DNA from 3 places in the Alcanivorax sp. P2S70 genome. Region 3 is predicted to be linked to each of the others. Evidence: predicted binding sites of a transcription regulator. Region 3 holds the regulator's gene; each other region holds the start of a gene.
What was found. The regulator FNR, encoded in region 3, switches genes on or off when oxygen is low (the NO sensors DNR and NnrR bind a similar motif). The targets are predictions, from matches to a motif close to TTGATNTANATCAA.
Positions count from the first base shown of each region.

Region 1: ccoM (cytochrome c oxidase subunit CcoM) is a predicted target of FNR. The motif match lies at 4,216-4,229, and genes of this name have one in related genera.
Region 2: cyoA (ubiquinol oxidase subunit II) is a predicted target of FNR. The motif match lies at 4,011-4,024, and genes of this name have one in related genera.

Region 1 covers NZ_AXBZ01000007.1:98,548-109,280, forward strand. Annotated here, with positions in the region: gene Q672_RS20305 (outer membrane protein) at 1-380, shown strand, start outside; gene plsB (glycerol-3-phosphate 1-O-acyltransferase PlsB) at 426-2,891, opposite strand; gene Q672_RS20315 (Dyp-type peroxidase) at 3,069-3,938, shown strand; gene ccoM (cytochrome c oxidase subunit CcoM) at 4,032-4,160, opposite strand; gene Q672_RS20320 (aldehyde dehydrogenase family protein) at 4,368-5,966, opposite strand; gene Q672_RS20325 (FUSC family protein) at 6,059-8,164, opposite strand; gene Q672_RS20330 (efflux RND transporter periplasmic adaptor subunit) at 8,154-8,990, opposite strand; gene Q672_RS20335 (DUF1656 domain-containing protein) at 9,005-9,205, opposite strand; gene dapE (succinyl-diaminopimelate desuccinylase) at 9,424-10,557, opposite strand; gene dapD (2,3,4,5-tetrahydropyridine-2,6-dicarboxylate N-succinyltransferase) at 10,649-10,733, opposite strand, start outside.
Region 2 covers NZ_AXBZ01000011.1:40,481-51,213, forward strand. Annotated here, with positions in the region: gene Q672_RS22085 (HD domain-containing protein) at 1-279, opposite strand, end outside; gene Q672_RS22090 (winged helix-turn-helix transcriptional regulator) at 615-1,076, opposite strand; gene Q672_RS22095 (NADH:flavin oxidoreductase) at 1,220-2,329, shown strand; gene Q672_RS22100 (MFS transporter) at 2,667-3,974, opposite strand; gene cyoA (ubiquinol oxidase subunit II) at 4,127-5,140, shown strand; gene cyoB (cytochrome o ubiquinol oxidase subunit I) at 5,179-7,179, shown strand; gene cyoC (cytochrome o ubiquinol oxidase subunit III) at 7,172-7,813, shown strand; gene cyoD (cytochrome o ubiquinol oxidase subunit IV) at 7,810-8,166, shown strand; gene Q672_RS22125 (SURF1 family protein) at 8,306-9,019, shown strand; gene Q672_RS22130 (ATP-binding protein) at 9,038-10,372, shown strand; gene Q672_RS22135 (response regulator transcription factor) at 10,376-10,733, shown strand, end outside.
Region 3 covers NZ_AXBZ01000004.1:73,669-84,401, forward strand. Annotated here, with positions in the region: gene corA (magnesium/cobalt transporter CorA) at 1-916, shown strand, start outside; gene Q672_RS19660 (MBL fold metallo-hydrolase) at 1,135-1,971, opposite strand; gene Q672_RS19665 (hypothetical protein) at 2,035-2,517, opposite strand; gene yaaA (peroxide stress protein YaaA) at 2,591-3,364, shown strand; gene Q672_RS19675 (universal stress protein) at 3,400-4,317, opposite strand; gene fnr (fumarate/nitrate reduction transcriptional regulator Fnr) at 4,314-5,036, opposite strand; gene hemN (oxygen-independent coproporphyrinogen III oxidase) at 5,108-6,481, opposite strand; gene Q672_RS19690 (sulfite exporter TauE/SafE family protein) at 6,548-7,327, opposite strand; gene ccoS (cbb3-type cytochrome oxidase assembly protein CcoS) at 7,317-7,514, opposite strand; gene Q672_RS19700 (heavy metal translocating P-type ATPase) at 7,502-9,859, opposite strand; gene Q672_RS19705 (FixH family protein) at 9,856-10,374, opposite strand; gene ccoG (cytochrome c oxidase accessory protein CcoG) at 10,343-10,733, opposite strand, start outside.

The DNA.
Region 1 (10,733 bases), on a different contig from region 3:
TTTATAGTCGCGTATTTATGGTGAACGGGTATTTTCACTTCAGAGACGCCCAGGCTGGAGGTTTTTTTGATCCTTACATTGGCGGTGGCCTCGGACTGGCGGTGAATCGCTTTGAGGCTGTCAGTACCCGTATTCCTACTACCAGTGCGACGATAAACGACAGCGACGACACGGACTGGGCAATTCGTCTGGGTGGTGGCTTGATGTATTGGTTCACGGATCATATCAGCACGGATTTATCGATTTATTATCTTGATGCTGGATCGGTAACCACTGAGGATCGCGCCTTTAAGGAAGGGGTGAGTGTGCCCTTTGCCGAAGGGATGGAACTGGATCTCGAGAGTTTTAATTACTCTCTGGCATTACTTTATCGATTCTAAATGGGATGTGAGCCAACGCAGCCCTAAGGGCTGCGTTGGCTCTGCTTACCCCTGGAGGCGGGTGACACGCTGAATAGCATCGCTGATGTCGGCGCTAAGGATCCGCCGTGCTTCATCATCCAGTGCTTCAAGCTTGCTATCGAAGTTGAGTTGCCCGTTGTCATCAGGAGTCACCAGTCCAGTGCTGTATAGCTGACTGATAAAGTGTTTGATAACGACCTTGTCAAAAAACTCTGGTGAGTTGAACTCGTAAAGTAATGACAATCGCTGCGCGGTCTGGTGCGCCAGTTCACCCAGTTGATCCGCAGTCAGAATACCTGAGCCTCGCTGAACCAGCAGGCGAATAGTCAGGTAGTAACGCTCCAAGGAGGGCAGGACGGTTTTGCCCAAGTGATTGAGCATGTCTGCCTCGTGGGTGTGCAAGGCAGCTCCCATCAGGCTGTCGCCTTGGCGACGGACAAGTTTACAGCGTTCCAACACTGACGCGACTTCTTCTACTGCCTGTGACAGTTCATCACCTTCGTCCCAATGCAGGAAGTACTCATTACGCAGGAAGGGGTAGAGCAGGCGGACCATATTCTGCAACACGTCCATGCGGATCTCGCGGGCGTTCATCACCAGAGAGCAGACCAGGCCAGGGAGTACAAACAGATGCAGGCTGTTGTTTCGCACGTAGGCCATCTGCAGGGCGCTTTTCTGGTCGGTCGTAACCACATCTCCGAGCTGGTGCTTGATACGAATCAGGAAGTCGTTATCCAGCCCGTAATCGATAATTTCCTGGGCATCAGTGCAGCCTAGCGCCGCCGTATCGCTGTACGGCGCCAGTTTCAGCAGATCAATATACAGGCTCAGTTGCTGGTGCAGCTGGCCGATGTCCATGGTGTGCTTGGGCGAGGCCAGCAGGGCAAGGCTCAGCAGATTGATGGGATTGGCTACCGCTGCGGCATTGATGGACTCCACCACATCCTGACCGAGTTCATTCACCACGTGCTTGAACCAGGGTGGATTCTCTGTCGAGCCAAGCGATTCGTTGCGCCAGTTATGGTGATGCTGGTCCAGATAGTCCACCAGTTTAATGGGCTCGCCAAAGTTAACGTGGACCTGGCCAAAGTAGCTGCGCAGGACAGACAGGGATTTCATCAGCCCGAAAATGGATTCTTTCTGTTTCTTTTCGCCGTGCAACTCTCCGATATAGGAACCGGATTCGATGACTTTCTCGTAACCAATATAGACTGGTACGAAGGCGATGGGTTTACGCGAGTCACGCAGGAAACTGCGCAGGGTCATGGCGAGCATGCCGGTGCGAGGCTTCAGCATCCGGCCACTGCGGCTACGCCCCCCTTCGACAAAGTATTCAATAGAGAAACCACGGGCAGTGATCGTGTGCAGGTATTCGCTGAACACACTGGCATAGAGCGGATTATCGCGGAAGCTTCGACGCATGAAGAAGGCGCCACCACGGCGAAGGATGGTGCCCACCACCGGCAGGTTAAGGTTGATGCCCGCGGCAATGTGCGGGGGCACCAGCCCGTTACGGAAGACCACAAAAGACAGCAGCAGGTAATCGATGTGGCTGCGGTGACAGGGCACATAGATCACCTCGTGATCACCGGCGACCTTGGTCAGGTTGTCCATGTTGTACAACCGGATACCGCCGTACAGCCGGTTCCAGACCCAGTTCAGAAACAATTCCAGGGAACGGATCACCGTGTGGGAATAGTCAGCGGCGATTTCCATCGCGTAACTGCGGGCTTTCGCCTCCAGTTTGTCCTTGCTGACGCCCTGATTTCGGGACTCTTCTTCAATGACGGCCTGAACGGAAGGGTCGTCAACTACAGTGTTGACCAGGGTACGACGGTGGGAGAGATCCGGGCCAATGGCGGCCTCTTTCTGGCGGCGGAAATGGACTCGCAGAATTCTTGATGCCTTGCGTACGGCCTGTTCGTCAGTCTCGCATTCATCCACCAGCTTGCGAAGTGACATGGGGCGACTGAACTGCACATACAGCTGGCGCCCCTGGGTGACGATGATGAAGAATTTCTTGATAAAGCCGGCAGGGGACCAGTTATCTGAAAACAACAGGCGCCAGAATGAACTTTCCTTCTCGGGGCGTCGCCCCCAGAACACTGAGACCGGCACCAGTTGCACATCCGCGCCAGGCGTTTCGCGGAGCGCTGCCACCAGCTTTTCCAACCGGGGAGGGGAGATCGGACTGCGCTGGCGGCGATTACCGAATTGACGACGGTAGAGCTGGAAATAGCTGTGGCGAAGGCGCGTCTGCCCCAGCGTCAAGCCGCCCAGTGCGGAAGAAAGCCCCAGGCGTCGCGCAGACTGGTCAGCCGCGGCAGCGTCTGATGCCGAGCGTTCGCGCAGCACATAGACCACCGGGGTATTGGGGGCCAGTTGCAGGTCATCCACATTGCCGGGCAGGGCGTTAGCACGTGTACACAAGCGCAAGAAAATGCGGATCAGGAAAAAGGCCAGTCGGTCCAGGCCAAACCAAGGATTCATAGTGGCTATCAGGTGACTAATGTGTGCCAAGTTTAGCGAAAGGGGGCTGGCGCGAACACCAATGGATATTTCAATTTGTTTCAAATTGGCGCTCTTTTCCCACACTATGGCTACGGGTTAGCGCGGTTGCCTGCTAAAATGCCTGTCGACCTTAACCGGGTATCCAAGGAGTCGCAGGTGTCTACACCGCAAGCGGGGATCTTCGATCGCAGTTATCAGTACCACCTTTTTTTCGAGCTGAGCCTTGGCAGTGGCCGGGATGAACAGGCCATCCGCAGGGCGTTGGCGGCACTGAATGCCCTGAAAAGCGAGCAGACGCCGGTAATTCTGGCGCTGGGGCCGGAATTGTGGAGCCGACTTGATACTCGCTTCAGCTTTCCGCCATTTTCTCTTGAGGGCCATGTGCCGGCAACCCAGGGTGATCTGTGGGTCTGGGTACAGGGCAAGAGCCGCAGCGATGTGTTCGATACCGGACTCAAGGTGCGAGACCTTGTCGATGAGGTCTTTAGTACCCAGCTGGAACTGAATGGTTTCGTTTATCACGATATGCGTGATCTGACCGGTTTCGTGGATGGTATCGGTAACCCCTCTGGCGAAAAAGCGGAAAAGGCGACCTTTATTGCCGAACCTCATCCTGGTGCCGGAGGGAGCTGGTTGCTGACACAGAAGTGGGTTCATAACCTTAAGGCCTTTAACGAACTGGGCGTCCCTGATCAGGAAAAAGTGTTTGGCCGAACAAAGGTGGATGCCGTGGAGTTTTCTCCGGAGGATATGCCGGAGGATTCCCATGTGGGGCGTACTGATGTGGACCGCGATGGTGTCCCTCAAAAAATGTGGCGTCGCTCGGTGCCATACGGAGACACGACTGAGCATGGCCTCTACTTTGTGGCTTTTGCCTGTGAGCTTGACCGTCACGACTACCTGTTACGGCGTATGTATGGCATTGCGGATGATACCGTGCGTGATCGCCTGCTGGACTTCAGTCGGCCGGTAATGAGTTCGTGGTGGTATGTGCCGACGCAGGCGTGGATTGATGGGGTTAGTTAACAGTGAATAGTGCGCGGGTTCAGGCCCGTGCCGCACACAGATCAGAGGCCGCGCCCATGCTTGGGCGCGGCCTTCTTGTTTCTGGATAGAGAATTAATGTTTTTCGCTGGAGTCTTCGTCGTTGGCGGCATCCAGCCAGATGAACAAGGCGAAACAACCAGCAAACAGGAAGATGCCACCAATAACGGCAATGCTGGCGATGACCATTGTGTCTGTGTACATGGGTTACCCTCCCTGAATTCTCGCTTTCAGCATAGACCTGGAATCCCAAACTACCATGATCCACGTCAGATCCTGAGTGATTCTCTCGATGCCATTGCGAATTCTCACAAACGAAAGAGGCCACGCCCAAGGTATGGGCGCGGCCTCTGATCTGTGTGCGGCACGGGCCTGAACCCGCGCACTATTCACTGTTAACTATTAACTGCCTTAATCCGTTTTCCAGCGCGTAAACATCTTCTTCACCAGGAAGGGGGTGAGTTTCAGTGAGGCGCTGAGCCACTGGGCAATGCCGCTGGGGAAGACAAACTGCATGGCGTTCTTGAGGCCGTTATAGGTGGCTTGATCGAAGGGATACCAGAAGATATTCCGTTTGGAGGGAAGGATGTCCCAGTTGACCACTTTGGCCTGGGTCATCTCTTCCAGCCCTTCGGGGCCGTGGGTGCGGCCGATGCCGGACTGTTTGCCGCCGCCCCAGGGGGTTTCGGACAGGCCATGGGTATAGAGATGATCGTTGACGGTGGTGACCCCGGATTCCAGGCGGGCGGCAATGGCGCGGCCGCGCTTGTTGTCCCGGGTCCAGACGGAGGAGGTCAGTGCAAGGTGGGAATCATTGGCCTTGCGAATGGCTTCCTCTTCATTGGCCACGCGCTGAACTGCAATGACCGGGCCAAAGGTTTCATCGCAGACGGTCAGCATGTCATCAGTGACCTGGGTCAGCAGGGTGGCCGGGAAGAAGTAGCCGTTATCCACATCACCGACGGGGCGAGACTGGGCTTCGATTCGGGCCCCCTTGGCGAGAGCATCCTCCACGTGCTGTTGCACGGTACGCAGTTGACCTGCGGTGGTCAGACTACCGATATCCACGTCAAAGCCCTTGCAGCCAACGCCGTGACGCAGCTGTCGGGTCTTGCGGGCCATCAGCTCCACGAAGGCGTCGTAGACCGCGTCCACCACATAGATACGCTCAACACCGCCACAGCTCTGCCCGGCATTCTGATACCCGCCCCAGGCGGCGCCGTTGGTAGCGCGCTCTAGATCGGCATCTTCCAGCACGATCATGGGATCGTTACCGCCCAGCTCCAGTGACACCGGGGTCAGGGTTTGCGCAGCCTGCGCCATCAGGGTCTTGCCGGCCGGGACACTGCCGGTAAAGAACAGTTTGTTGATCCCGTTCTCGAAAAATCCGGTGGCGACTTTTGAACCGGACCCCACCACGTGGGTGAACAGGCCTTCAGGTAGTTCACCGGCAGTGACGATCTGTTCGATAGCCCGCCCAACCGCCGGCGTGGCGGCTGCCACTTTGAGGATAATGGCGTTACCTGCCATCAGCCCCATGACGATTTCGCCAAAGGGAATGGACAGCGGATAGTTCCAGGGACTGATAATGCCAACCACACCCAGTGGCAGGCGCAACATTTCCGTGCGCTTGTTGAAGAACAGCAGGCTTCCAGGGGCTCGGCGGGAGGCTTTCAGGTGCTTTTCTGCATTGCGTGCATACCAGTTACAGGCGAGAGCGCAGGGCAGGACTTCGGTGGCCAGAGCGTCGGTCAGGGTCTTGCCGTTGCTTTCACTGACAATACGAGCCAGATCATCGGCCCGATCGACAATGTAGCTGCGCATCATCTGGATATGCCGGGCTCGTTCCTTGAACGACTTGGCGGCCCAGATTGCCTGGGCTTCACGAGCGCCGGCAATGATGGCTGGCAGGCGTGTCAGGTCGGTTTCGTTAAGCTCGGCCACGGCTTTGCCGGTGGCTGGATTGGTATCAACCACAACACCGGGTTGCAGGGTTTCCTGAATAGTCATGGGGTGGGCTCTCTATCATGCGAAGTGCGGACTTCGCCGGGCTGAAAACGGAATCCAAGTACCTTTAGGGAAACACAGAGTAGACACTGTGGCTAGGGCTGTATGGGCCGTTCTGTCAGGTCTCCGGGGACAATGTCCGGGTCGGTGACGCCTTCTTTCAGGCGTGTGGCCATGCGCTGGAAGGTAAGATCAATGCGCTCGAGAGCGCCGGTGATCTGCAGTTTCTGGGTGTGATTCACTCCGGCCCCTTGCAGGGCTCGCAACAGTTCAGCAGAGCGATTCAAAAACTGGCTGTCAGTTTTGCCTTGGGCGCAAAGCTGATAACCATGGGCCAGCGCATCCTGCCATTGCCTGGCGCACTCACGCACCCTGGGTGAGCTGTCTTCATGCAGGTGACTGTGGATCCAGAGTGATACCTGGCCCAGGTTCAGGCCGGTGAGCCCAAGGTCAGTGAAGTGTCGCCGGGTTTCTGGCAGAGCCTTGTCGCACACGGTCAGCCAGCGCAGGCGGTCGGCCATGCGGGCGTTGAACCAGTCCTCCTGTTGCGCACGGGGGCCTTCGGTCACTCGTCTGAGATCATTGGCCGTATGACGAATCAAGCGCCTGCGCAGCCCGGCGCCGTTGGGGGGCGTGATCAGACGGAACATGAGAAAAGCGATAAAAATACCAGCGGTGATGGCCAGCCCGTTGCTGGCGACCCTGGCCACATCAAAATCCATGTCATTACCCGGCTGGACCAGAATGATGTAGGGAGTACAAAAGCCCAGACCGTAGGCGAGCGTTTCTTTCTTGCTGATCGCCAGCAGTGCGACAAACAGGGGGGCTGTCAGCACCACCAGTAGCAGGGGGAAGCTGCCATTGGCCATGGCCAGCAGCGGCAGGGCGAAAAACAGGCTGACAGGGGTGGCCAGTACCGAGGTGAAGGTCGCCCGCTTGAGTACCAGGTCCGGCTCGGGTAACCGGGCAAACAGAATGGTGAACATCACCGGCATGACCATCAGCATGATCGCCATGGGACTGGCGGTGCCCACCCAGAGCCCGGCAGCAATCAAGAACACCAGCGCGCTGCGCAGGCCAACGGCGGCGGCCACTTGCCAGTCGCGATAGGGTTTCAATGACGGCGGGCGCAGCTGCATCTCGCGGCTGTGGTACAGGGCACGGTTGGCTTCCAGTGCCAGGATCAGGTCGCTGGTCAGGTTCAGGGCGACCAGATAGAAACGCCGTTGCAGAGCGGGGACCGTGCTGCGTTGCGCTTTACGGGCTGTGCGCAGGGTATGGCGAAGCTGCTGGGCTTCTTCCATGGCTTGCTCGGCGGAGTGGGTTTCTCGCATGCGCAGGAACGACTGCCGCAGTTGTGTCAGGACATCACGGATCTCATCGGTGAGCAGGTCGTCATGATTGCGCATCAGGCGGCCGATCACGCGAATGCGGGCAATCAGGGACAGGGTCTTGTGACACACCATGGTTGCCGCCCTTGCTCGCCCCGGGCCCTGGCTGCCTTCATAGAAAACGGCGGAGCTGTCATCACTCAGGGCAAAGATGTCCTGCAGCAAGCTGTCCACTTGCTGGTGGCGGGTGGCGTGGGTGCCGGCAGGATTAAGCTCCAGCTCCAGATAGGCCAGCGTCTGGTTGAGGGCATTGCGGGCATGATTGCGTAGCAGGCCCGCCACATGGGCTGGCCAGAACAGATTACTGACCAGGGTGGCGCAGGTGGCGCCGAGGATGATCTCGCTGACACGGGCGGTGGCCACATGAAAGATACCAATACTGCTGGTGGCGTGGGGATTGGCTATGGAGATCACCACAATCAGTGTGGCGGTGATGCCGGCCATGGCGAAGCCGTAGATGAAATTGGCCTGACGTAGCCAGGCGGATGCGCCGGCGTTGAGACCGATCCACAGCATCAGACAGACAATGGCCAGCAGAGGGTAGGGCAGTAACCAGGCCAGGATCATCAGCCCGACGGCCCCGCCGACCAGTGTGCCGCCGATCTGGCACAGGCCTTTTTCAATCACCAGTCCGGTTTCCGGCCGAATTTGCAGAAAGACCGCAGAAATCAGAGCCCAGTAGGGGCGTTCCAGTTGCATCAGCATGGCCAGCCACAGGGCCAGTGCCATGGCGAGAATGCCCTTGAGGGCAAACAGCAGCGATTGCCGGTCTGGCGTCAGGATTGTCGCCAGTCGGGAATCAAGGGTCATCGTGTAGCCGCACGGTGGCCGTCATACCTGCAGCGATCAGCAGGTCATCGGGGACCGATTCAAGCTCGATATGGACGGGAATTCGCTGTGCCAGTCGTACCCAGTTAAAGGTTTGTTGTACCTGTGGCAGCAGTTGCTGATCGGTACGGGTGTTGGCATTGGCGATAGCCTGCCCGACGCTGGTGACCTTGCCGTTGAGTGCATGGGCACCATTCATCAGTACCACGGTGGCAGATTGACCTACATGCACCAGCGGCAGCTTGGTTTCTTCGAAATAGCCGGTCACATAGAAGCTGTTCTCGCGGACCATGGACAGTACGGGCTCGCCCTGTTTCACAAAGTTGCCTTCCTGAAGCGCCAGATTGGCCACCGTACCGTCGGCAGGAGCGCTGATGCGGGTGCGCTCCAGATTGAGTTTTGCACTCTCCAGTTCGGCTTCGGCCATGGCCATGTTGGCCGCCGCTTGCTGCAGGGCCAGTTGCGTTTGTTCCTGGTCGTTTTGTGTGGCTTGTTCATGTCGCTTCTGCGCGAGCTGGTAACTGGCTTGCTGATAGGCAAGGCGGGCCTCGGCCTGGGAGAGGGCAGCCAGGTAACGTCGGTCGTCGATGCGAAATAGCGGGTCGCCCTTGCGTACTTGCTGGTTGTCGCCCACGGATAACTCTGCTACCCAGCCGGAAACGTCGGGAGACAGCGTAATGATTTCTGCCCGGACTTTACCGTCGCGGGTCCAGGGAGCATACAGGTAGTAATTCCACACCCAGTTGCCAGCAAGCAGGGCGATGATCACGGCGATGACAGTGATGAGTATGCGTAGACGTTGAGACATCAGCATCTGTGTCCTTAACTCAGCAGGCGCACTGACAGCGCCAGGTAACAGACAAACAGTGACAAATACAGCCAGGCGGCTTTCCAGATTTGTTGGTGCCAGCCGAGCAAGCGCAGTACCCACCAGGTCAGGGCCGTCAGCAATAAGCCAAGCAGTACGAATAACACCATGGGGCTGACCAGCAGGCCTCCCACGGGTATTTCATGCAGCCACATTGTTGTCCCCGGTGCTCGATGTTTCACCCATGGTAGCGGATAAAGTGGAGCCGCTGTAGGCGCCCCCGCCGGTATGCGGATGTGTGCGGGTAGCTCGCTATCGGGCTCGCTTGCAGGCAAGTTCTCTCAGAGGCCAGGTTTCCACTGCCGATCACCTCAAACTGTCGGAGCCAGCCTGCGGGTGATGGGCTGATGGGCTTCGAGCGGGCGGTGTTGCGTCAGGCGCCGCCCATCAAATTCCCCAGCAACCGGGTATAGATTGCCGTGAGGGTATCCAGTTCGCTGATGCTGGTGTGCTCATCGACCTTGTGGATGGTGGCATTGATGGGGCCGAGCTCTACGACCTGGCTACCTGTGGGTGCGATAAAGCGTCCGTCACTGGTGCCGCCAGCGGTAGACAGTTCGGTTTCTTTGCCGGTGACGTCGCGAATGGCCGTGACAGTGGCATCCACCAGTGCGCCCCGATCGGTAAGGAACGGCTGGCCTGAAAGCGTCCAGGTCAGATCGTAGTCCAGACCATGCTTGTCCAGGATGGCCTCGGTGCGCTCACGAAGGATGGCGTCAGTCAGTTCGGTGGAAAAGCGGAAGTTGAAGATCACTTCGCAGGTACCGGGAATCACATTGGTGGCCCCGGTTCCGGCGTTGATGTTGGAGATCTGGAAACTGGTGGCAGGGAAAAAGTCATTACCCTTGTCCCATTCCGCGGCGGCCAGCTCCGCGAGTGCCGGCGCCGCATCGTGGACCGGGTTGCGTGCCAGATGCGGGTAGGCCACATGCCCCTGGATTCCTTTGACGATCAGCCGGGCGCCCAGTGAACCCCGGCGGCCGTTCTTGATGACATCCCCCACGGTATTCGTTGAGGAAGGTTCGCCCACCAGGCAGTAGTCGATGTGTTCGTTACGTGCCTGCAGGGTTTCCACTACCTTGACCGTACCGTTGACGGAAGGGCCTTCTTCGTCAGCGGTGATCAGCAGGGCCAGGCTGCCTGCGTGATTGGGGTTGGCCGCCACGAAGTCTTCAATGGCCACCATCATGGCGGCAATGGAGCCCTTCATGTCCGCTGTACCGCGCCCGTAGAGCAAGTCGCCTTCCTCGGTCGGGGTGAATGGATCGTATTTCCAGGCGGAGACATCTCCGGTCGGAACCACGTCGGTATGCCCGGCAAAGGCGAAAACTGGCCCTTGCGTACCCCGGCGAGCCCACAAGTTGCGGACCTCCTCAAACCACAGGGTTTCGCATTCGAAGCCCAGTTCTTCGAGTTTTTCAATCATCCAGTCCTGACAGCCTTCATCTTCCGGGGTGACGGAGGCGCGACGGATGAGTTCCTTGGTGTAGTCGAGGGTGCGGGACATTAAATTCAGCTCCAGGCCTCAAGCCACAAGTTACAAGCCGGCAAACCCGGAAGGTCTGCTCGTGGCTTGTGACTCGTCGCTTGTCGCTGTTTTAGTTGTGCTTGTGCAGTTCGTCGTTCAGTGCGATGGCGCTTTTGTTGGTGAGGCACTGAACGGCACCGCTGATGGTGTCGCGG
Region 2 (10,733 bases), on a different contig from region 3:
AGCGAACCAGTCGGCGCTGCGGGCTTCGTTGTCGCTGGCGCGGGGATCGTAGACTACGTCGTGAGCCCAGAGGGCCAATTCCACGGTCAGCGGATCGTCGGCCAGGTGGCGGTAGTGGTCCAGCCACTTCAGGCAGGCGGCTACGTGATCCAGGGTGTGGTAGTGGCGATGGGGTTCGCTGTAGAGGGTGGCCAGTTTTTGCCAGGTGGCATCGGGTTCGGGCAGCAGTGGGGCGACAGTGGTGTGCCATCGTTGTTGCAGTGCGGATACGGTGGTCATCCAGTTTCTCAAATCGTCTGGCGAGGCGATCTACTGTATCAGGAGAGTGAGGTTGGCGGGTTATTTAGCCAGCCCAGATCGGTATCGCGCAGCACCCCTTAGGGGACAGGCACGGTTATCGCTGCGATGACGGGGCAGGTAGTCGTGGAGCATTCAGGTGAGTGCCACCATCACCTCACATTCGCCATGCAAGCATGATTTATTCGCTTCGCTCACCCCTTCGGGGCCGCACTGCGTGCGTTACTCCGCTTCGCTCCGTTCCCACAAAAACCGTTAACTACTGTGTTCGGTGGTGATCGCGCCGCCAGCGACGCTCCTTCGGGGGCGTTGGGGAGTTAGCCCGCCTCCTCAAACGGCTTGCCGTTTTCATCCACAAACCGCACATCCCGCACCGTCAGCGGCTGCCCCTGCTGATTCTGGACGGTGACCGGGGCCAGTGGCTCGCCAGTCTGACGATCCACCAGCTTCATGCTGTCCTGTGCCCCATTCCAGCGTTCGCTCCACTGGCGCAAGGCGGTGACCACGGTGAACAGGTCACGGCCCTTGTCGGTGAGCCGGTATTCGTAGCGCTTGCCGTGTTCGCCCACATCCACGCGCACCATCACGCCGTTCTCGACCAGGCGGGAGAGGCGGTTGCAGAGGATGTTCTTGGCGATTCCCAGGCTGTTCTGGAAGTCCACATAGCGGCGGGTGCCCAGCATGGCCTGTTTCACGATCAGCAGGGACCACCAGTCGCCGACCTCGTTAAGGGCAGAGGCAACACAGCATCCCATTTCGTCAAAGCGTTTACGTGTCATGGCGCTAGTGTACGCCACAATGGTTGCAAAACGAAACCAAATAAGGTTTCATCGTGAAACCAAATTATGTGGCCGGGCGCTTCCCGGCGAACAGAAGCGCTGATTCTGTTGATTTTTTGAAGACGAAATTCGGGAGAGTACCTATGAGCGGTTCACTGGATAGCCTGTTGCGTCCTTTTGAGCATAAATCACTGAAGCTGCGAAACCGGGTGGCCATGGCCCCGATGACCCGCACCTTTTCCCCGGGCTATGTGCCCAATGAGGAAGTGGTGGGTTACTACCGCCGCCGCGCCGAAGGTGAGGTGGGGTTGATCATTACCGAGGGTACCTTTGTGGGCCACAAGGCCGCCAATGGCTACGAGCGGGTGCCGGCGATTTATGGCGATGAGGCCATGGCGGGCTGGAAGAAGGTGGTGGATGCCGTGCATGAAGCCGGTGGCCAGATCATTCCGCAGCTGTGGCATGTGGGCGCGGTGCGCAAGGCCGGCATCGGCCCCGACAAGGAAGTGCCCGGTTATTCCCCGTCCGGGCTGTTCAAGCCAGGAAAGGAAAATGGTCATGCCATGACCAAGGAAGACATCCAGGACGTGATCCAAGCCTTTGCGGACTCCGCCAAGGCCGCCAAAGCCGTGGGGTTTGATGGCGTGGAGATTCACGGAGCCCACGGTTACCTGCTGGACCAGTTTTTCTGGGAAGGCACCAACCAGCGTGACGACGAGTACGGTGGCTCCATCGAGAACCGGGCGCGCATCGGCGTGGAGATCGTCAAGGCGGTCCGTGAAGCAGTTGGCGAGGATTTTGTCATCGTGCTGCGCTTCTCGCAGTGGAAACAGCAGGATTACGAGGCCAAGCTGGCCCAGACCCCGGAAGAGCTGGAGCGCTTCCTGATGCCGTTCGTGGAGGCGGGCGTGGATATCTTCCATGCGTCGACCCGACGTTTCTGGCTGCCGGAGTTTGAGGGCTCTGATCTGAATCTGGCGGGCTGGACCAAGAACATTACCGGCAAGCCGGTGATTTCGGTTGGTAGCGTGGGCCTGGACGGCGACTTCCTCAACAGCCCGGAAGGCATGGGTGGCACCGCCAACCCGGCGGCGTTGGATGAGCTGACCCGACGCATGGACAACGACGAGTTTGACCTGATTGCGGTGGGCCGTGCCCTGCTGCAGGACCCCAACTGGCTAGTGAAGATGCGTGACGGCAAGGAAGACGAGATTGAGCCGTTTACCAAGAAAGCGTTGGGGAGTTTGAGCTGATAGCTATAAGTTTCAAGCTGCAAGCTACAGCGCAGGCTCGGGTCTGAAAGGAAGGAGGCCGCGTCCATAGGTTGGGTGCGGCCTTTTTCGTTGGTGTAAATGGGTTTGTGGGAGCGGCGGTTCCACCGCGAAAAACGCCGGGCCACGGCTATCGCGGTCGAACGACCGCTCCCACAGTGCGGCTTTCCCGGGTTCGCGTGTTGCATGTTGCGTGTAGCCTGATGCGGTCGCGAAGCAACCCCAAATGAAGAGGCCGCGCCTGGAATCCGGGCGCGGCCTCTCTGGTTTCAGCTGAACGACGGCGTCAGTCCGCGTTTCAACTTTGAACTTTACACTTTCAGCTCTCTTCGCCCTGATCTTCCAGCGACTGGTTGATGGCCAGGGCCAGCAGGGTGCAGATGACGCCGGAGAGCAGGTACACGGTTACCGACAGCAGCCCGAATTTGGCGGACAGGCCCAGAGCCACCAGCGGTGCAAATGCCGCGCCGAACAGCCAGGCGAAATCAGAGGTCAGGGCGGCGCCGGTGTAGCGGAAGCGCGGAGCGAAGTTGGCAGTCACGGTGCCGGAGGCTTGTCCATAGGACACCCCGAGAAGGGCAAAGCCCAACAGAATAAACGTGTCCTGCATGGCGGGACTGCCGCCCATCAACAATGGGGTGAGCAGGCTGAAAATGCCGATCATGGCGGCCAGGGCCCCCACGGTGGTGCGTTTACCAATGCGGGCGGCGATCCAGCCGGAGCCAATGGTCGCCATGATTCCCACAAAACCTCCCAGAATTTGCACGGTCAGCACTTCCGCAGTGGTCTGGCTGCCCTGAAAGGCAATCCACGACAGCGGGAAGATAGTCACCACATGAAACAGCGCGTAGCTGGCGAGGGCGGCGAATGAGCCAATAAAGATGTTGTAGCCCTCTTTGCGCACCATCTCGGTGGTGCGGATCGGCTCCAGCTCACTTTCTTCCATGGCTTCAGTGTACTCCTCGCCCAGCACCAGACGCAGACGGGCAAACAGGGCCACCACGTTGATGGCAAAGGCCACGAAGAACGGATAGCGCCAGCCCCAGCCCAGAAAATCTGCGGCGCTCAGGCTGTTGTACAGGTACAGGAACAGGGCGCTGGCGATCACAAAACCGATAGGCGCGCCCAGTTGGCCGATCATGGCATACCAGCTACGACTTTCTTTGGGAGCATTCAGTGCCAGCAGAGAGGGGAGACCATCCCAGGAGCCGCCAAACGCGATGCCCTGCATCACCCGAAACAGCGCGAGAAGGGCAATGGCGTAGCCGCCGAGCTTTTCGTAGCCGGGCAGGAACGCAATGCCGGCGGTGGCGGTGCCCAGCAGGAACAGAGCGGCGGTGAGCTTGATGCTTCGTCCCCACTGGCGCTGGATCCACATAAACAGCGCGGTGCCGAAGGGACGCGCCACAAACGCCAGGGCGAACAGCATGAAGGCGTAGAGCATGCCTTGCAGCTGACCGGTGAAGGGGAAAAAGAGCTGAGGGAAGATCAACACCGAGGCGATGCCGTACACGAAGAAGTCGAAGTACTCGGAGGTGCGGCCGATGACCACGCCCACAGCGATTTCGTTGGGAGCCACGGGGGCATGACTCTGGCCTTGAACAGGGGCCGGATAGGTATGGGACATGTTGTGCGCTCTTGCTCTACTGTTGTTATCGGTGCATTGATTTACGTCAATGCTCACCTAGGACTTTAAGCGCATGGGACAAAATGTCCAATACCCGCTTTGCAACCTGCTGGATAGAGTTCCCTCATCATAAACCAACCTGAAAAACGCCAATGCAATTAGTTAGATATTTGCGTGGAGCGTCGTTGACGTTGCTAGCGACCCTTCTGCTTTCCGGTTGTGACACCGTTGTGATGTCGCCTTCCGGTGATGTGGCCCTGCAACAGCGGGATCTGCTGGTCTGGGCCACCGTGTTGATGTTGCTGGTCATTGTGCCTGTGATCGTGCTGACCCTGTGGTTTGCCTGGCGCTACCGCGAGACCAATACCGAAGCGACCTACAAGCCGGAATGGACCCATTCCACGGTGCTGGAACTGGTGATCTGGTCTGTGCCGCTGATGATTATCATCGCGCTGGGGGCCATGACGTGGGTAAGTACCCACAAACTGGATCCCTACCGTCCGCTGGATCGCATTGATGCGCAGACCCCCGTGCCGGTGGGCCTGGAGCCACTCACCGTGGAAGTGGTGGCACTGGACTGGAAGTGGCTGTTTATCTACCCGGAGCAGGGTATCGCCACCGTCAATGAGCTGGCGGCGCCGGTGGATCACCCGATCCGCTTCAAGATCACTGCCTCCACCATGATGAATTCGTTCTTTATCCCGGCCATGGCTGGCCAGATCTATGCCATGGCGGGCATGGAGACCAAGCTCCATGGGGTGATTAACGAGCCGGGCGTCTACAAGGGCTTTTCCGCCAACTACAGCGGCGCCGGCTATTCCCAGATGAAGTTCGATTTCCACGGTCTCAGCGAGGCAGATTTTGATGCCTGGGTGGCCAAGGCCAAGGCCAGTGACAACGCGCTGGACCGGGAAACCTACCTGGAACTGGAAGCCCCGAGTATCGACGACCCGGTGACATTCTATGGTCAGGTGGACCCGACCCTGTATCACGCGATTTTCAACCGTTGCGTGGCACCGGGCCAGACCTGCATGGAAGACCTGATGTACCACAGTGGCATGGGCCAGCACGGCGGCCACCACGGTGAGGCAGACACCGGCCATGAGGGCCACGGGAAGCATGAAGGTCACGCTGGGCACGACCAGCATGGAGGCCATCATGACTAATACAGCATTCCTGATCGCTAACGCAGTAGGTGCCGCCCATGTTTGAGAACCTGGACCTGACCAAGCTGATCTTTGGTCGCCTTACCTGGGACGCGATTCCCTTTCATGATCCGATCATCCTCGGCACCTTCGCTGTGGTGGCGGTGGGCGGTATCGCGCTGCTTGCCGCGCTGACCCGCTACAAGCTGTGGGGCTACCTGTGGAACGAGTGGTTCACCACCATCGACCACAAGAAAATCGGCATCATGTACATCATTCTTGGCCTGGTGATGCTGCTGCGCGGCTTTGCCGATGCCATCATGATGCGTCTGCATCAGGCCATGGCCTTTGGGGATTCCACCGGCTACCTGCCGCCGCACCACTACGACCAGATCTTCACTGCCCACGGCGTGATCATGATCTTCTTCGTGGCCATGCCGCTGGTAACCGGGATCATGAACTACCTGATTCCGCTGCAAATTGGCACCCGCGATGTGGCCTTCCCGTTCCTGAACAACTTCAGCTTCTGGATGACCACCGGCGGTGCGGTACTGATGATGGTGTCGTTGTTCATTGGTGAATTCGCCAAGACCGGCTGGCTGGCCTACCCGCCATTATCGGGGATATTGCAGAGTCCCGGAGTCGGGGTGGATTACTACATCTGGGCGTTGCAGATCGCCGGGGTGGGTACGCTGCTGTCCGGGGTGAACCTGCTGGTGACCATCGTCAAGATGCGGGCGCCGGGCATGAGCCTGATGAAAATGCCGGTGTTCACCTGGACGTCCCTGTGCACCAACGTGCTGATCGTGGCCGCCTTCCCGGTGTTGACGGCGGTACTGGCCATGCTGTCCATGGACCGTTACCTGGATACCGCCTTCTTTACCAACGATCTGGGCGGCAACGCCATGATGTACGTGAACCTGATCTGGATCTGGGGACACCCGGAGGTGTACATCCTGATCCTGCCGGTGTTCGGTATTTTCTCCGAGATCGTGGCCACCTACAGCCGCAAGCCGCTGTTCGGTTACACCTCCATGGTGTACGCCACCGTGGTGATCACCGTGCTGTCCTACCTGGTGTGGCTGCACCACTTCTTCACCATGGGCTCGGGGGCCAGCGTGAACTCGTTCTTCGGGATCACCACGATGATTATCTCGATCCCCACGGGGGCGAAGATCTTCAACTGGCTGTTCACCATGTTCCGTGGCCGCATCAAGTTTGATGTGCCCATGCTGTGGACTGTGGGCTTCATGGTCACCTTCGTGATTGGGGGTATGACCGGGGTGTTGCTGGCGGTGCCGCCGGTGGACTTCGTGCTGCATAACAGCCTGTTCCTGATCGCGCACTTCCACAACGTGATCATTGGTGGCGTACTGTTCGGTCTGTTCGCCGGTATTACCTACTGGTTCCCGAAAGCCACCGGCTACAAGCTGGACGAGTTCTGGGGCAAGATGTCCTTCTGGTTCTGGCTGATCGGTTTCTACTTCGCCTTCATGCCGTTGTACGTGCTTGGTCTGATGGGCGTGACCCGTCGTGTCAGCCACTTCGAGGACCAGTCTCTGCAGATCTGGTTCCAGATCGCTGCCCTGGGGGCGTTCCTGATCGCCATTGGTATTGCCGCCTTTATCATCCAGTTGGTGGTGAGCTTCCTGCGCCGCGAGAGCCTGCAGGATGAAACCGGTGATCCCTGGGATGGCCGTACGCTGGAGTGGTCTACCTCCTCGCCGCCGCCGCCGTACAACTTTGCGTTCACCCCGCAGGTGCACGATCTGGATGCCTGGTGGCAGATGAAGCAACACGGCTTCCAGCGCCCTGAATCCGGCTTTATCCCGATTCACATGCCCAAGGGTACCTGGGCGGGTATCGTGCTCTCCGGTATCAGTGTGGTGGTCGGGTTTGCCCTGATCTGGCACATGTGGTTGCTGGCAGGGGTGTCTTTTGTGGCCCTGATAGGCACTGCGATCTACCACACCTTCGATTACGACCGTGACTACTACATTCCGGCGGAAGAAGTAGAGCGGATTGAAGCAGAACGTACACGGAAACTAGCCAATGTCTGATACCACGATGACTGCTGCTGCAACCGACAGCAGCCAGAACGGCCAGCTGGAGTTTCTTGTGAAGGGGGATCATCACCCCCAGAACGGCACCCTGCTGGGTTTCTGGATCTACCTGATGAGCGACTGTCTGATCTTCGCTTGTCTGTTCGCCACCTACGGTGTGCTCGGCCGCAGTTATGCGGGTGGGCCTACCGGGATGGAACTGTTCGATCTGAACCTGATCGCCATCAGCACCTCGTTGTTGTTGATCTCGTCCATTACCTACGGCTTTGCCATGCTGCAGATGCAGGCCAATCGGTTGAAGGGGACGATGTTCTGGCTGGCCGTGACCGGCTTGCTGGGCGCCGGCTTCCTGGGGCTGGAACTGTATGAGTTTCATCACCTGATTCACGTAGGTGCCGGTCCGCAGACCAGTGGCTTCTGGACGGCATTCTTCGCGCTGGTGGGGACTCACGGCCTGCACGTATTCTTCGGCATCGTGTGGCTGGTGACCCTGCTGCTCCAGCTGAAGAAGCGCGGCCTGATCCCGGAAAACAAGCGTCGGGTATTCTGCCTGTCCATGTTCTGGCATTTCCTGGACGTGGTCTGGATCGGTGTCTTCACTTACGTTTATCTGATGGGAGTGCTGCCATGAGCGAGCATACACACGATCATGATCATCACGATGCGGACATTCCCCACGTTTCCCTGAAGGAATACCTGACGGGCTTCGTGCTGGCGGTGATTCTCACCGTGATTCCATTCTGGTTAGTAATGGGCGATGTGTTCGAGAATTCTGCCACCACTGTCATGGTGATTCTGGGGTTTGCCCTGGTGCAGATTGTTGTGCACATGGTGTTCTTCCTGCACATGAACTTCCATTCGGAAGGCGGTTGGAACATGCTGGCCCTGATCTTCACGCTCATCCTGGTCTTCATTACCCTTGCCGGTTCCCTGTGGGTGATGCATAACCTGAACGTGAACATGATGCCGGGGATGATGGACTAGGGTTACGGTCATTCCCGCTGTGGGAGCTTGACTGCAAGCGATGCATGCCTCGCAAGTTAGGTAATCGCTTGCAGGCAAGCTCCCACAGGTTCTTAACCCTTCCTGCTTCCCCTTTCCCCACGTTTGAAGAGGCATGACCATGGCTCGTCGACGTCTTCTTGCTTTCCTGTTTCTGTTGCTGACAGCGTTGGCCTTTGTCGGCTTTATGTCGTTGGGAATCTGGCAGGTAAAACGGCTGGCCTGGAAGGAAGGCCTGATCACCAGGGTGGATGCCCGCGTGCATGCCGAGGCCGTTGAGGCCCCTGCCCGGAAGACCTGGGCAGAGGTATCCGAAGATCAGCATGAATACCTGCATGTGCAGATGAGTGGGCAGTATCGCGTGCAGGCCGTGGCACTGGTGGCTGCCGCTACGCAAGAAGGGCAAGGCTATTGGGTGATGGCGCCACTGCAGCGTACTGACGGCAGCTGGGTGTATGTAAATCAGGGTTTTGTGCCCCAGTCAGAGCGCAAGGCGGCCAGCCAGGGCTCCTATACCCCGACGGGGCCGGTCACCGTAAAGGGGTTGTTGCGCCTGAGTCACCCCGGTGGCGGCGTGCTACGCGACAATGTGCCGGCCGAAAACCGCTGGTATTCCCGCGATGTGGAGGCCATGGCGCAGCAGCAGGGGCTGTCCCCGGTGGCACCATATTTTGTGGATGCCGGACCTTCAGGTGTGGACTTGCCCGTAGGCGGGCTTACGGTGATTCAATTTCGCAATAATCATCGGGTTTATGCTCTGACCTGGTTTGCGCTGGCGCTGGGGATGCTGCTGGCGGCCTGGTTGGTGCTGCGGGATTCACGCCGAAAGCGGTAAACTGGGGTCATGGAAACCATGTCATCTGCTCATTCAACCTCGTCGGCGTCTGCGCCGGGTCCGCTGTTTTCGGCCATTCGCCGCAACAGCGATGACATCACCGGACGCAAGAACCTGCAATTGCTGATCCAGCTGCGCTGGATCGCCATGTTTGGCCAGCTTGCCACCATCCTGGTGGTCAATTACGGCTTTGGCATTCGTTTGCCGGTGGCGCAAATGCTGGTGGTACTGTTTGGCCTGTTGCTGCTCAATGCGGTCAGTCTGCTGCGCCTCAAGTTGCCAAAGAGCATCGGTAATACCGAGCTGTTTCTGTCACTGTTGATCGATGTGGCGACCCTTACCATGTTGCTTGCGCTTAGCGGCGGTGCCACCAACCCCTTTGTATTCCTCTATTTGCTGCAGGTGATTCTGGGGGCGGTGTTGCTGGAGGTGTGGTCCACCTGGGTAATCCTGGTCACCACGACGCTGTGTTTTGGATGGCTGGCCTGGTACGGGCATCCGCTGCCCATGCCGCTGGATCATTCCAAAGGGCTGTTCAGCCTCTACATCGAAGGGATGCTGATCTGCTTTGTGCTCAACGGTGTGCTGTTGGTGATTTTCATCAACCGTATTACCCGTAATCGCCGCCAGCGTGATGAACACCTGGCCGAGTTGCGCCAGCGAGCCGCAGAAGAAGAGCATATTGTGCGTATGGGCTTGCTGGCCTCCGGTGCGGCCCATGAACTGGGCACCCCATTGGCGACCCTGTCGGTGATTCTGGGGGACTGGAAGCATATGGAGCCTTTCAAATCCGATGGTGATATGGCCCAGGAAATTGCTGAAATGCAGACCCAGGTACTGCGCTGCAAGTCGATCGTCAGCGGCATCCTGTTGTCCGCGGGTGAGGCCCGCGGAGAGTCGTCGGAAGAAACCACCGTTCGGGAGTTTCTGGATGAGCTGGTGGAGGAATGGCGCGATACCCGCCCGGTGAAGGATTTTATTTACCTCAACGATTTCGGTACGGATTTGAGTATCGTTTCCGATTCGGCACTGAAACAGAGTATTCACAACGTTCTGGACAATGCTCTGGAAGCGTCGCCGAACTGGGTCCGGCTGGATGTTCATCGCGAAGAGGAAACCCTGCTGGTATCGGTGACCGATCGTGGGCCGGGTTTTCCCGCGGAGATGCTGGATAACCTGGGGCGCCCCTATCAGTCCAGCAAAGGGCGGCCGGGCAGTGGACTGGGGTTGTTCCTGGTGATGAATGTCTTGCGCACCCTCGGGGGCAACCTGCGGGCCCGCAATCTGGTCCAGGGTGGGGCGCTGGTGACCTTGTCACTGCCGCTATCGGTCGTGACACTGGAAGAGGAGTGAGACGTGTCTGACGCAGTGGAAGAACGTTTGCTGTTGATTGTCGAAGACGACGAGGCGTTTGCCCGAACCCTGAGCCGGTCGTTTGAGCGGCGCGGTTACCGGGTGCTCCATGCGGACAGCCTGGAAAGCGCACAGGGTCTGCTGGCGGATCACGACCCCGGCTATGCCGTGGTGGACCTGAAACTGAAGGGCGACTCTTCCGGGCTGGCCTGCGTGCAGGCCCTGCATCAGCACGATGAGCAGATGTTGATCGTGGTACTCACCGGCTATGCCAGCATTGCCACGGCGGTGGAAGCGGTGAAGCTGGGGGCCTGCCACTACCTTGCCAAGCCATCCAATACCGACGATATCGAAGATGCTT
Region 3 (10,733 bases):
GCGCGAGAAAGCCACCGACGACATGCTGCCCGTGCTGGCCGAAGAAGCCAGCTGGATTGACCTTGAAGAGCCTGATGAGGCCGAGCGGGACCAGGTTCAGCAGTTCTTCAAGGATGAAATGCCAGACTCTGACGACATGGAAGAAATCGAGTCATCGGCACGCTATTTCAGTGACGAGCAGGGTCTGCATGTCCACTCGCTGTTTCTTTTCCAGTCCGAGGGGAGGGTGCGCACTTCCACCGTCGCCTTCGTCGTTCAGGCTGAACGTCTGCTTTCGTTTCGGGATACCAAGCTGGCAGATTTTCGGCTGCTGCGGCTGCGCATTCGCCGGGGCTGGGTCAAGGTCAAACAGCCGATGGATATCCTGCTGAGCATCCTCGACCAAAAGGTGGAGAACCTTGCCGATGCCATTGAAGACGTGCACCGGGATCTGGAACAGGTTGGCTACAGTGTGCTGGAGGAAGAAAACGGCGAGCTGGATCAGGATATCGAGCGACTGGCACGGCTGGAGGATACCAACGGGAAAATCCGTTTGTGCCTGATGGATACCCAACGTTCGATTTCATTCATCCAACGTTATGTCCGTGCCGACAAGCAGAGTCGACGCACCTGCGCCGAGATCCAGCATGATCTCGATACCCTGATGTCGCACACCACCTTCCTGTTCGACAAGATCAACTTCCTGATGGATGCCGCCCAGGGCTTTATCAACATTCAGCAGAACCAGATCATCAAGATCTTTTCCATTGCCGCAGTGGTGTTTCTGCCGCCGACGATGATTGCCAGCATCTACGGCATGAATTTCCAGGTGATGCCCGAGCTCGCGCTCGATTTCGGTTATCCCATGGCGATCGGGCTGATGATTCTCTCGGGGATGGCGCCTTATTGGTATTTCAAGCGGAAGGGGTGGCTGTGAAGAGCAGTGAATAGTTAACAGTGAACAGTGAATAGCGGGAAACATTGCGTCGCGGGTCGGGATGGAAGGTTTCAGCTGCGGCAGGGGGGTGTTTTACGGTAGGGGAGCCACCCTTGTGGGCCATGAGCTGGCGGCCTGTCGGCTGATTGAATCGTTACTGACTTCGACTCAATGCGAGAACTCCTCATGTCTGTGGGGGCTTTGTCTCTCTTTCCTCGTTACTCGCTTCTTTGCCAGCCGGATTCTGTTTCACGGGCCTTGCCGTCTTCGGCCAGTTTGATCAGGTGGGCGTGGAGGGAGAATTGGGCGACGCCGTGGAGAAAGACCGGTACGTCGTCGTAGACGGCTTTGACCAGTTCTGCCAGTGGAGACGGGGCGGGGGGGAGCTTGTCGTACACTTTGTCTTCGCGCTTCTGGCGATGAGCCAGGGTCTGTGCCAAAGACTCATCCGGGTTGGCGATAACATCGCCGTGCCCTGGAGCCATCAGGGTGATGCCCCGGCCCATGAGTTTTTTCAAAGACGCAAAATACGCCTGCATGGAGCCGGAAGGCGGGGCGATGACCACGGTGGACCCCTGAATCAGGTGATCACCAGTGAACAATAGCCCTTCATCGGTGAGATAGCACAGATGGTTGTTCACGTGTCCCGGGGTCTCTATCACCGATAAACCCACACCGCCGCAATCGACCACATCCCCTTCGCGTAAAACCTGATCAGCTTGCCAGGTCTCGTCTTGCAGCCCGTCATCGGGGACAAAAGGGCCAAGGCAACGCGCCCCGGTGGCGGCGACGATGGCGAGGGCACCGGGGGAATGATCCCGGTGGGTATGGGTCACGATGACCTGGTTGATGGGTTTGCCCAATTCACGGGCCGCTGCCAGCAAGGCCTTCAGGTGTTCCTGATCCACGGGGCCGGGATCAATCACCGTGAGCGCATCACGCCCATACAGGTAGCTGTTGGTGCCGGGCCCGGTCATCATGCCGGGGTTACGGCCCAATACGCGCCAGGTATGTTCACCGAGAGGGGTGGGATTGCCCGGGATCAGAGAGGCCATACAGACTCCAGGGTGTCAGGAACGCGAATTGTGACGATTCTCACACCATCTTGCCAGTATTGCTCAGCGCGAAGACGGATAAACCAGCCGTGCAACTGGCCGTAACTGCCAGCGATCAACGGTTTCCTGGTCAGGTGGATGCCGGCTGACCACTGCAAACGGGTACTGCCGACCTGCAGGAACGTACATCTGCAGACGTTGCTGTTCCTGATACACCACCCGGCACTCACCCGCGGTCGGACAAGCCAGGGCCTGTATCTGCACATCCACGGCCGCGAGGTCCAGTTCACCGGCGTTGGTCAAGCTACCACTCAGTCGTACGCCAGATTCGGACTCACGAATATCACTGACTGCCAACTCAAGCCCCTCCGGGGCCAGCAGCACCTGGTCGTTGGCGCTTTCCTGGAACATGCCGTAAAGCAGGGCACTCAAACCGGTAACCACTGCTACCACAGTGATCAAGAAGGCTCGCCGGCCCCATTGCCAGCTGCCCCAAAGCAGTACAATCACAGCGATAACCACGGCAAATAGCAGTAATAGGCGCATTTATCCTCCAGAATGCAGACCTGAGTTCCTGTGATTCATATAATTCCCACAGCGACATGTAAAGGAGAAGGTCATGCTGATTGTGGTTTCCCCGGCAAAAACCCTGGATTACGAAAGTCCGTTGCCGGCACTCAAGACGACCCAGCCGCGCTTGCTGGACGACAGTGAAGTGCTGATTGAACGCGCCAGAGCGCTTTCTCCGGCGGATGTGGGAAGCCTGATGAAGGTCAGTGACAAAATCGCTCATCTCAATGTGGAGCGCTTCGCCCAATGGCAACGTCCGTTCAACAAGAAGAATGCCCGCCCGGCGGCATTTGCCTTCAAGGGCGATGTCTACACGGGGCTTGAGATTGAAACCTTTACCGACAAGCAGCTGGAACGCGCCCAGGATTCGTTTCGGATGCTGTCTGGTCTCTACGGCGTGCTTCGCCCCCTGGATCTGATGCAGCCCTATCGTCTGGAGATGGGAACACGTCTGGACAACGCCCGCGGCAAAGATCTCTACGCATTCTGGGGCGATATTATTACCGATCAGCTAAACCGTGACATGAAAGCCCAGAAAACTGATGTGCTGGTCAACCTGGCATCCAACGAGTACTTCAAATCGGTCAACAAGAAAGCGTTGAACGGGCGAATCGTGGAGCCGGTCTTTCAGGATGAGAAGAACGGAAAATACAAGGTCATCAGCTTTTACGCGAAAAAAGCGCGCGGCATGATGGCCGCCTGGATCCTCAAGAAGGGCATCAAGGACCCGGGCAAGCTGGTCAATTTCGATGTGGCAGGCTATCGCTACAGCGAGGCAGACTCAACCGCAGACAAACCGGTATTCCGCAGGGCAGAACAGTAGTCCCTGTCCCCGGTGGCATGCCTGCATGGCACCGGTTATTCCACCCAGGGGGATTCGAACCGGTCAGGTTTGATGACCAGCACATCGCTTCTGGCTCGGGTGATCACGGTTTCTGCCGTTGACCCCAGTAGCATTCGCTCGGCCAGATTGCGGCGCACCGTCCCCACCACCAATACATCGATCTGATTCTCTTCACAGTGTCGGGCAAGGGCATCGGCCACAGGGCCCTCCAACAGATCAACAGACTCGCTGTCGAGCCCCTGAGAACGGGCATATTCCAGAAATTGTTGCTTATGGTGTGCCTTAAGGGACTCAAGGGTTGCTGCGTAGTCAGGCACCCCCTCAGCTACTAACATCACCAGGCTGTCATCCACACCATCCATCACATGGCACGCTTGCAGTTTGCCATTCAATGATTGGGTGAGGGTGCGGGCATGACTGAGCAATGTGTTCGCCAGAGGCGCAGCATCATCATCCTGTTCACCAGGATCCAGTGCTACCAGCCATCGAGGAGGTTGCTCCCATGATTCGCTGTGTACACACAGCACAGGGCAAGGGGCTTTACGAATTAATTGCCAGTCACGTGGGGTGAAAAGATGTCGCCTTAGCCCTTGTTCCCGGCTGGTATGTACTACCAGCAGATCAGGCAATAGGCGCAGAATCTCGGTGCGAAGCGCATCCATTTCGCGCCTCGCCCATACGAGGGCCAGCGAAACAGGGTGCGCGCCCGCCAGGGAGTAAATTCTCTGCTCCCAGGCATGGGTTATCTGTTTTTTTGCTGCATTGAAACGCTCTTCATCCAGTCCTACCGCACGCACCATGGGGCCGGAATAGGCGTTAACAAAAACGGTAATCTCCAGGTCTTCTTCTCTGGCCAGCAACAGAGCCTTGGAAAGCGCGGGCTGCGGCGCTTTAAGATCAGGGTCCAGAACAATCAGTAGGTTTTGGCTCACAGCTGTATCTCCACGGTGCCGGTATCCGGTGCATTGCCGCACAAACTGGCGCGATCAAGAATCTCAATGTCACGACCGGACACCTCCAGCCACCCCTTTTGCTGGAAACGGGTAAAAATGCGGCTCACAGTTTCTACTGCCAGCCCCAGGTAGTTGGCGATGTCATAACGAGACATGGGCAGGCGGAAACTGTGGCTGCTCAGGCCTCGGCGCTGGTGTCTTGCCGACATGGAAAGCAGCAGTGAGGCGACCCGGTCATCCGCGCTCTTCTTGCTGAGAAGCATATGCAGCTCACGATCCGCGCGTATTTCATCACTCATCAGGCTGAAAAAATGGTGCTGAAGGGTGGGGATCTGCTGTGACAGGTTCTCAAGTTGGCTGAAAGGAATCTCGCACACGGTTGCAGTTTCCAGTGCCTTGGCATTGGAAACATGGTGAGCGGTACTGATTCCATCCATTCCCAATACCTCGCCGGGCATATAGAAACCGGTCACCTGTTCTTCGCCGTCCGGGCTAACCACGTAGGTCTTGATCGCCCCGGATCGAACAGCAAATACCGATTCGAAATTATCGGATGCACGGTACAGGTGCTCCCCACGTTTGAGCGGACGGCCACGGCGAATAATATTGTCGAGTTGGTCCATTTGCGCGGGCGCGACAGCCAGCGGCAGGCAAACAGGGCTCAAGCTACAATCATTACAGGAAACGTGTTGGGACACGGTCACATCCTTGGTTTTGCGACAGACGAATTCATGCGCGTTTCAGCGCGCAATACATGGCTGACTCTGGTTCAGATTATACGACTAAACCCTTTGGTTTGCCTGTTTCCCAGGTACGCATCGAACGGCTGCACCAGGGCCCGGCTAACCAAACGGCCCTGCTCGGTTATGATCAGTGTATCGTCATTGAATACCACCAGCCCCTGCTCGGCAAAATCCCGCCACTGGACCATGGCATCAGCAAAGTGCGTCCGGAAACAAATCTCCCATTGCTGCTCAAACGCCGGGATATCAAGGCGCAAATCACACAGTAGCTTCATAATGATGTCCCGCCGGATGAGATCAGCCTTGTCCAGCAGGTAGCCCTTATGGTGAGGCAACTGATCCTGGCCAATCGCTGCCTGCCAGTCACTCAACACTTTGTGATTCTGAACGTACAAATTGCCCACCTGGCTGATCGCACTGACCCCCATTCCGAGCAAGTCTGCGTCGCCATGCAGGGTGTAACCCTGGAAATTGCGGTGTAGCAGCCCATTGCGCTGAGCCACTGCCATTTCGTCGGATTCCAGTGCAAAGTGATCCATCCCGATGAAGCGATATCCGGATTGCTGCAGCATTCGACCTGCGCGTACGTTCATGCGTATCTTTTCGGTAGGAGAGGGGAGAGCCGCGTCGTCTATCTGACGCTGAATCTTGAATCGATCGGGCAAATGCGCATAACCATATAACGAGATACGCTCCGGCTTGAGATTGATCAATTGCTCAAGGGTACGGGCCATAGTCATTTCGGTTTGCCACGGAAGGCCGGAAATCAGGTCAACGTTAATCGATTTGAAACCAAAGTCCCGCGCCCAGCCCAAGGTATCGCTAATCATTTCATAGGACTGTATGCGGTTGACCGCCTGTTGCACCAAGGGATTCAGGTCTTGGACCCCAATGCTAAGGCGATTGAATCCAAGACCTCTCAACAGCCCCAGACGGGCTCTATTCACAGTACGAGGGTCGATTTCGATCGCATAGTCACCACGGTCATCTTCACGCAGGTTGAAATGCCGGGCCAGGTGATACACCAGCTCAGTGATCTGTGCATCTGTCAGATAGGTAGGGGTGCCTCCGCCCCAATGCAGCTGTGTTACCTGACGGCGGGAATCTACATGCTGCGCGACCCTGACAATTTCCTTCTTGAGGTGTTGCAGGTAACGCTCGGCGAGGCTGCGATCCGCAGTAATTATGCGGTTGCAGGCACAGTAGTAGCATACGTGGTGGCAAAACGGGACATGGGCATAGAGCGATAGAGGGCGGCGTGCCTTGTTGCCTTCCTCCATGGCCTCAACAAAGGCATCAACAGGAAGATCCTCATGAAACAGGGGAGCCGTAGGGTACGACGTATAGCGCGGCCCGGGCCCTCCGTAGCGACCTATTAACGCTTCGTTCCAATCTTGCATATCGGCTGACTCCCTGAAATCTGTCCCTATTATCCCGGGACAGGGGCCAGCCAATCTTGATCTGGGTCAATGTCGATGAGTGTCTGGTAACGAGGAGGGGGCGACATGCCCGTGATGAGGAGAATCCAAGTGGTGATGTGCATGATCATGCCCGCTGGAACTCATCCACCATGCCATCAGGAAGAAGGAGCCAGAGAGCAATAGCGCCATTGCTATCGACACTTTCCGCGCACGGGGCCCTCTCAACAGGGTCAACCGGGATGCCACAATGCCAGTTGCCGCCACGGGAACAACAGTGACAGAGCCAAATGCCGCCATCACCAGCCCCCCGCTGGTGGCGGTTCCAGAGGTGGCGGCCAGTGCTAATGCGGCGTAAACAAGCCCGCAAGGTAACAAACCCCACACCATCCCCAACAGCCAGGCCTTGTGAATCCGGTCGATGGGCATAAAGATCCTTGTCACAGGCTGAATGCGGCGCCAAAGAGACTTCCCCGCTTGCTCCAGCCCCATCAGCAACCCTCCCTTGCCCGCAAGATGCAAGGCAAGAAACAGCATCAATACACCGGCCAGCGCCAATCCCACCGTCATGGCCGGAGCCGGTAACGCGTCCAGCAATTCGCCACCCAGTGCTCCTGCGGTCGCGCCTAATAAAACATAGGTCGCGAGTCGCCCAAGGCCGAACAGCAACTGCCAACCCCAAAGCCTTAGCCCGGTACGACGTTGTTCTGGCACCGCAAAGGTCAGCGCGCCACTGATTCCCCCGCACATGCCCACACAGTGGCCAGCGCCTCCTGCACCAATCAATATTGACGCGAGGATGAGTCCGGGTAAGGTTTCATTGATCATTGGCGTTCGATTCCTTTCCGCGATCGTGGCGGGAAGTTTTACGCTGGGCACGATCGTCGAACACCACGCGCCAGGAAGCGTTATCCAGATCCTCAAATTGATCCTTGCGAAGCGCCCAGAACAAGGCCGCAATAGCGCCCGCCAGGAAAAGCAGGGCGAGGGGAATCAGCAAAATCACAATTTCCATCGTGCCATCCTTGTTGCATTCAACGTCACCAGCAGCGAGCTGGCAGACATACCAATCGCTGCCGCCCACGGTGGAATCCAGCCTGCTACAGCAAAGGGAACCGCAAGCAAGTTATAAAGAAAAGCCCAGCCCAGGTTTTGCCAAATCCGATGCCGGCAGGCCGATGCAAGTGGTGCAAGGCGGGGAAGTGCTCGCAATGAATCGTTCAGCAGAAAAATACCAGCAGCCCGCTGAGCCAGGCTGGTGGCATTTCCGGTTGCCACAGACACGCTCGCAGCCAGCATGGCTCCGGCATCATTGATACCATCACCCACCATTAATTGGCGCTGGTTTTGCTCCAACAAGGCTATCCATTCCTGTTTGCTCTGCGGGGTTTGATCTGCACGCCATTCCTGTAACGGAAGGTGGGCGGCAACCTTTCCTGCGGCAACGGCGTTATCGCCGGTCGCCATTCGCACCACCATACCTTGCGCTACAAGATCCTGAAGGACGCCTTCGGCCTCGCTGCGCAGGTTATCAGCCAGAGATAGCACCATGCGCAGCTCATCGTCCTGGTAAAGTCCGAGACAAGTGGCGCCATCCCTTGCCTGTTCAGGCAAGCCGGTGATTCGCCACCGACTCTCTCCCCGGAAGCCAGTGACACCGCATTGATCCGCCTCAATCTCGATAACCTCAGGGTCTCGATAGCGTTGTTGAAACGGCGCAGCCAGGGGGTGAGGGTTTTGCCACTCCAGGGCAGAAGCAATCGCCATGAGTTGCGGCTCGCTGAAGTCATCCGTAACACATTTGCTGGAAATGAACTGGAATTCCCCGGCGGTTAAGGTGCCGGTTTTGTCGAAAATAACCCCGCCAATCTCTGGCAGAGAGAGAAACTGACGTGGCGATGCGATCAGGACACCTTGCTGCAAGGCACTGCCCAAAGTGGCCGTTACGGTCAACGGAACCGCCAGAGCAAGGGCACATGGGCAAGTTACCACAAGCACTGCCAGTGTATATTCGAATGCCTGTGCTGGTCCGGAGGACCAGTGCCAGATAAACGTAAAGAGCGACAGACAGAGCACAGACAAGGTGAAAAGCGGTGCGACTCGTTGCCAGTCCCGGACCACACTGAGACGTTCCAGTTGTGCCCGTTCTACCTGATCACCGATTTTGGCTACCAGGCTGGAAGCGGGAGGCCCGAGCGCTTCCAGAACCACATTTCCTTCTACCAGCCTGCTGGCGGCTCGGACGGTATCACCTGCAACTCCGTCTCGGGGCAGAGACTCACCAGTAATGGCGGCTTCATCAAAAGCACCATGGCCCTGTTTTATCACTCCATCGCAGGGAACGGTCTCGCCCTGATAAAGCACCAACGACATGCCGGCGACAATCTGTCGAGTACTGATCCAGGGGTTATCGTTCCCCTCATCGTATTGCCTGACAGCAAGGGGCAGGGTTTCCTCCAATGTGTGCCATGCACGGTGAACAGCCTGTCGTTGTCGCAGCTCCAACCAGCGACTGGCAAGCAGGAAGAAAACAAACATGGCCGCTGAGTCGAAATAGACATGGCTTCCCCCCATGGCCATGACGACAAGACTGCCTGCCCACGCAAGCAGAAGGGCGAGGGCAATGGGAACATCCATTGTCAGACGTCCGTCACGCAGCCCGGAAATCGCCCCTTGGAAGAATGGCCATCCGGCATAAAAAACCACGGGTGTGGCCACGATCAGGCTGGCGATACGAAAAAGGATTTCGTAGATCGCATCACTGCCATCGAATACACCAATATAAAGTGCAGTCGAATACATCATGGCTTGCATGGCTCCCAGTCCCGCCAGAGCCAGTCGTCCGACAAGTTTTCGTTGCTCCTGCTGCTGCGCGGCTTTTTCATGGGGGGCGTTCAACAACGACACCCCATAGCCCAACCTCATTATTCGTCTGGCTGTGTCCTCAACCCGGGCTTCTCCCTCATAGTCCACACTCAGGGTCATACCTGCCAGATTAACGCTGGCATTGTGAACCCCCGTTTGATCACCCAGTGTTTTTTCAATCAACCAGCTACAGGCCGCACAAGTCAGGCCCGACAATTGCAACCGTATTTGCTGTCCAGTCGGGGTACTTCTGAGATGGGGGGCCACCAGCTCGGGGACAGAAAACAGCGCGAGGTTAAGTGCCATACGACTGTCATCAGGAATCGGAGCAGCACTTTCCCGGACGTTGTAGTAATCCTCTAGCCCCAGGCCGTAAATGGTTTCAACGGCAGCGGCGCAGCCAGGGCAGCAAACCGGTCGGGGGCCCTCCGGCGTTCGCGCCGTCACGGTACCGACTGCAGGGTTGCTGCAGTGCCAACAAGTCGTGTTGCTCATGTAGCGGGCACGTGCCCCAGCTGTAGATCCCCATCACCAGTCATCACGGTTTGGTAAAGCCGCCAGTGACCTCCCGCTGCGGTGACAGTCACTTTGCGTCGGCCATCCACCGGCAAGGTTCCATCCGCACGGTAATGGTGACTGTCAAGCTGGAACAGCTCTATGGTCACGTCCCTTTCTGCGAGAGTCGGATGGCGCAGGGTTACGGTAATGGTTTCGGGCAAGGGGATCGCTGTGCGGCTGAGAAGGCGCGCCTGAATGCCTGCTCCCACCTGGGATAGCTCCAGGCCAATACCAAGGCGGGCAGCAAGTTGTTCCTGCTCCATCGAGCGATTGATACCTCTACCTTCCTTGTACCATTCGTCCACTACCGGGGAGTCGGCATTCACAATGGCGATATAAAGAGTTACCAGACCCGCCACCACCGCAGAGGCCGGCAACAACATGGCAAGCCAAAGATAGGGATGGCGGTACCAGGGCTTCTCATCGCCGTGGGGCAATGAATCGTGACTCATGACGGTTCTCCACATCCGGGTCATCCAGCGATCTGACGGTGAACCAGATCGTGGAAGAGGTCATTTCAACTTCATAGGGATCATAGCTGACGGTCACCGGGAGGGTCAGAGTCTGGCCGCCCTGCAGGGTAAATTCAGTACGATTCTCCATGCTTAAACCCGCTGGACCTTCAAGCTCCAGTTCATAACGCTGGGGGGTCTGGCTCTTGTTGAGAATTTCCATGCGGTAAATATTCTCGATCATCCCTGAGCTGGTGGTTCGATAAAGTTGATTACGGTCGCGTAACACATCGACTTGCAAGGGGACCCGGTTGTAAAGACTGACCATAAACAACGTCGACATCACCAGCAGGGCAGCC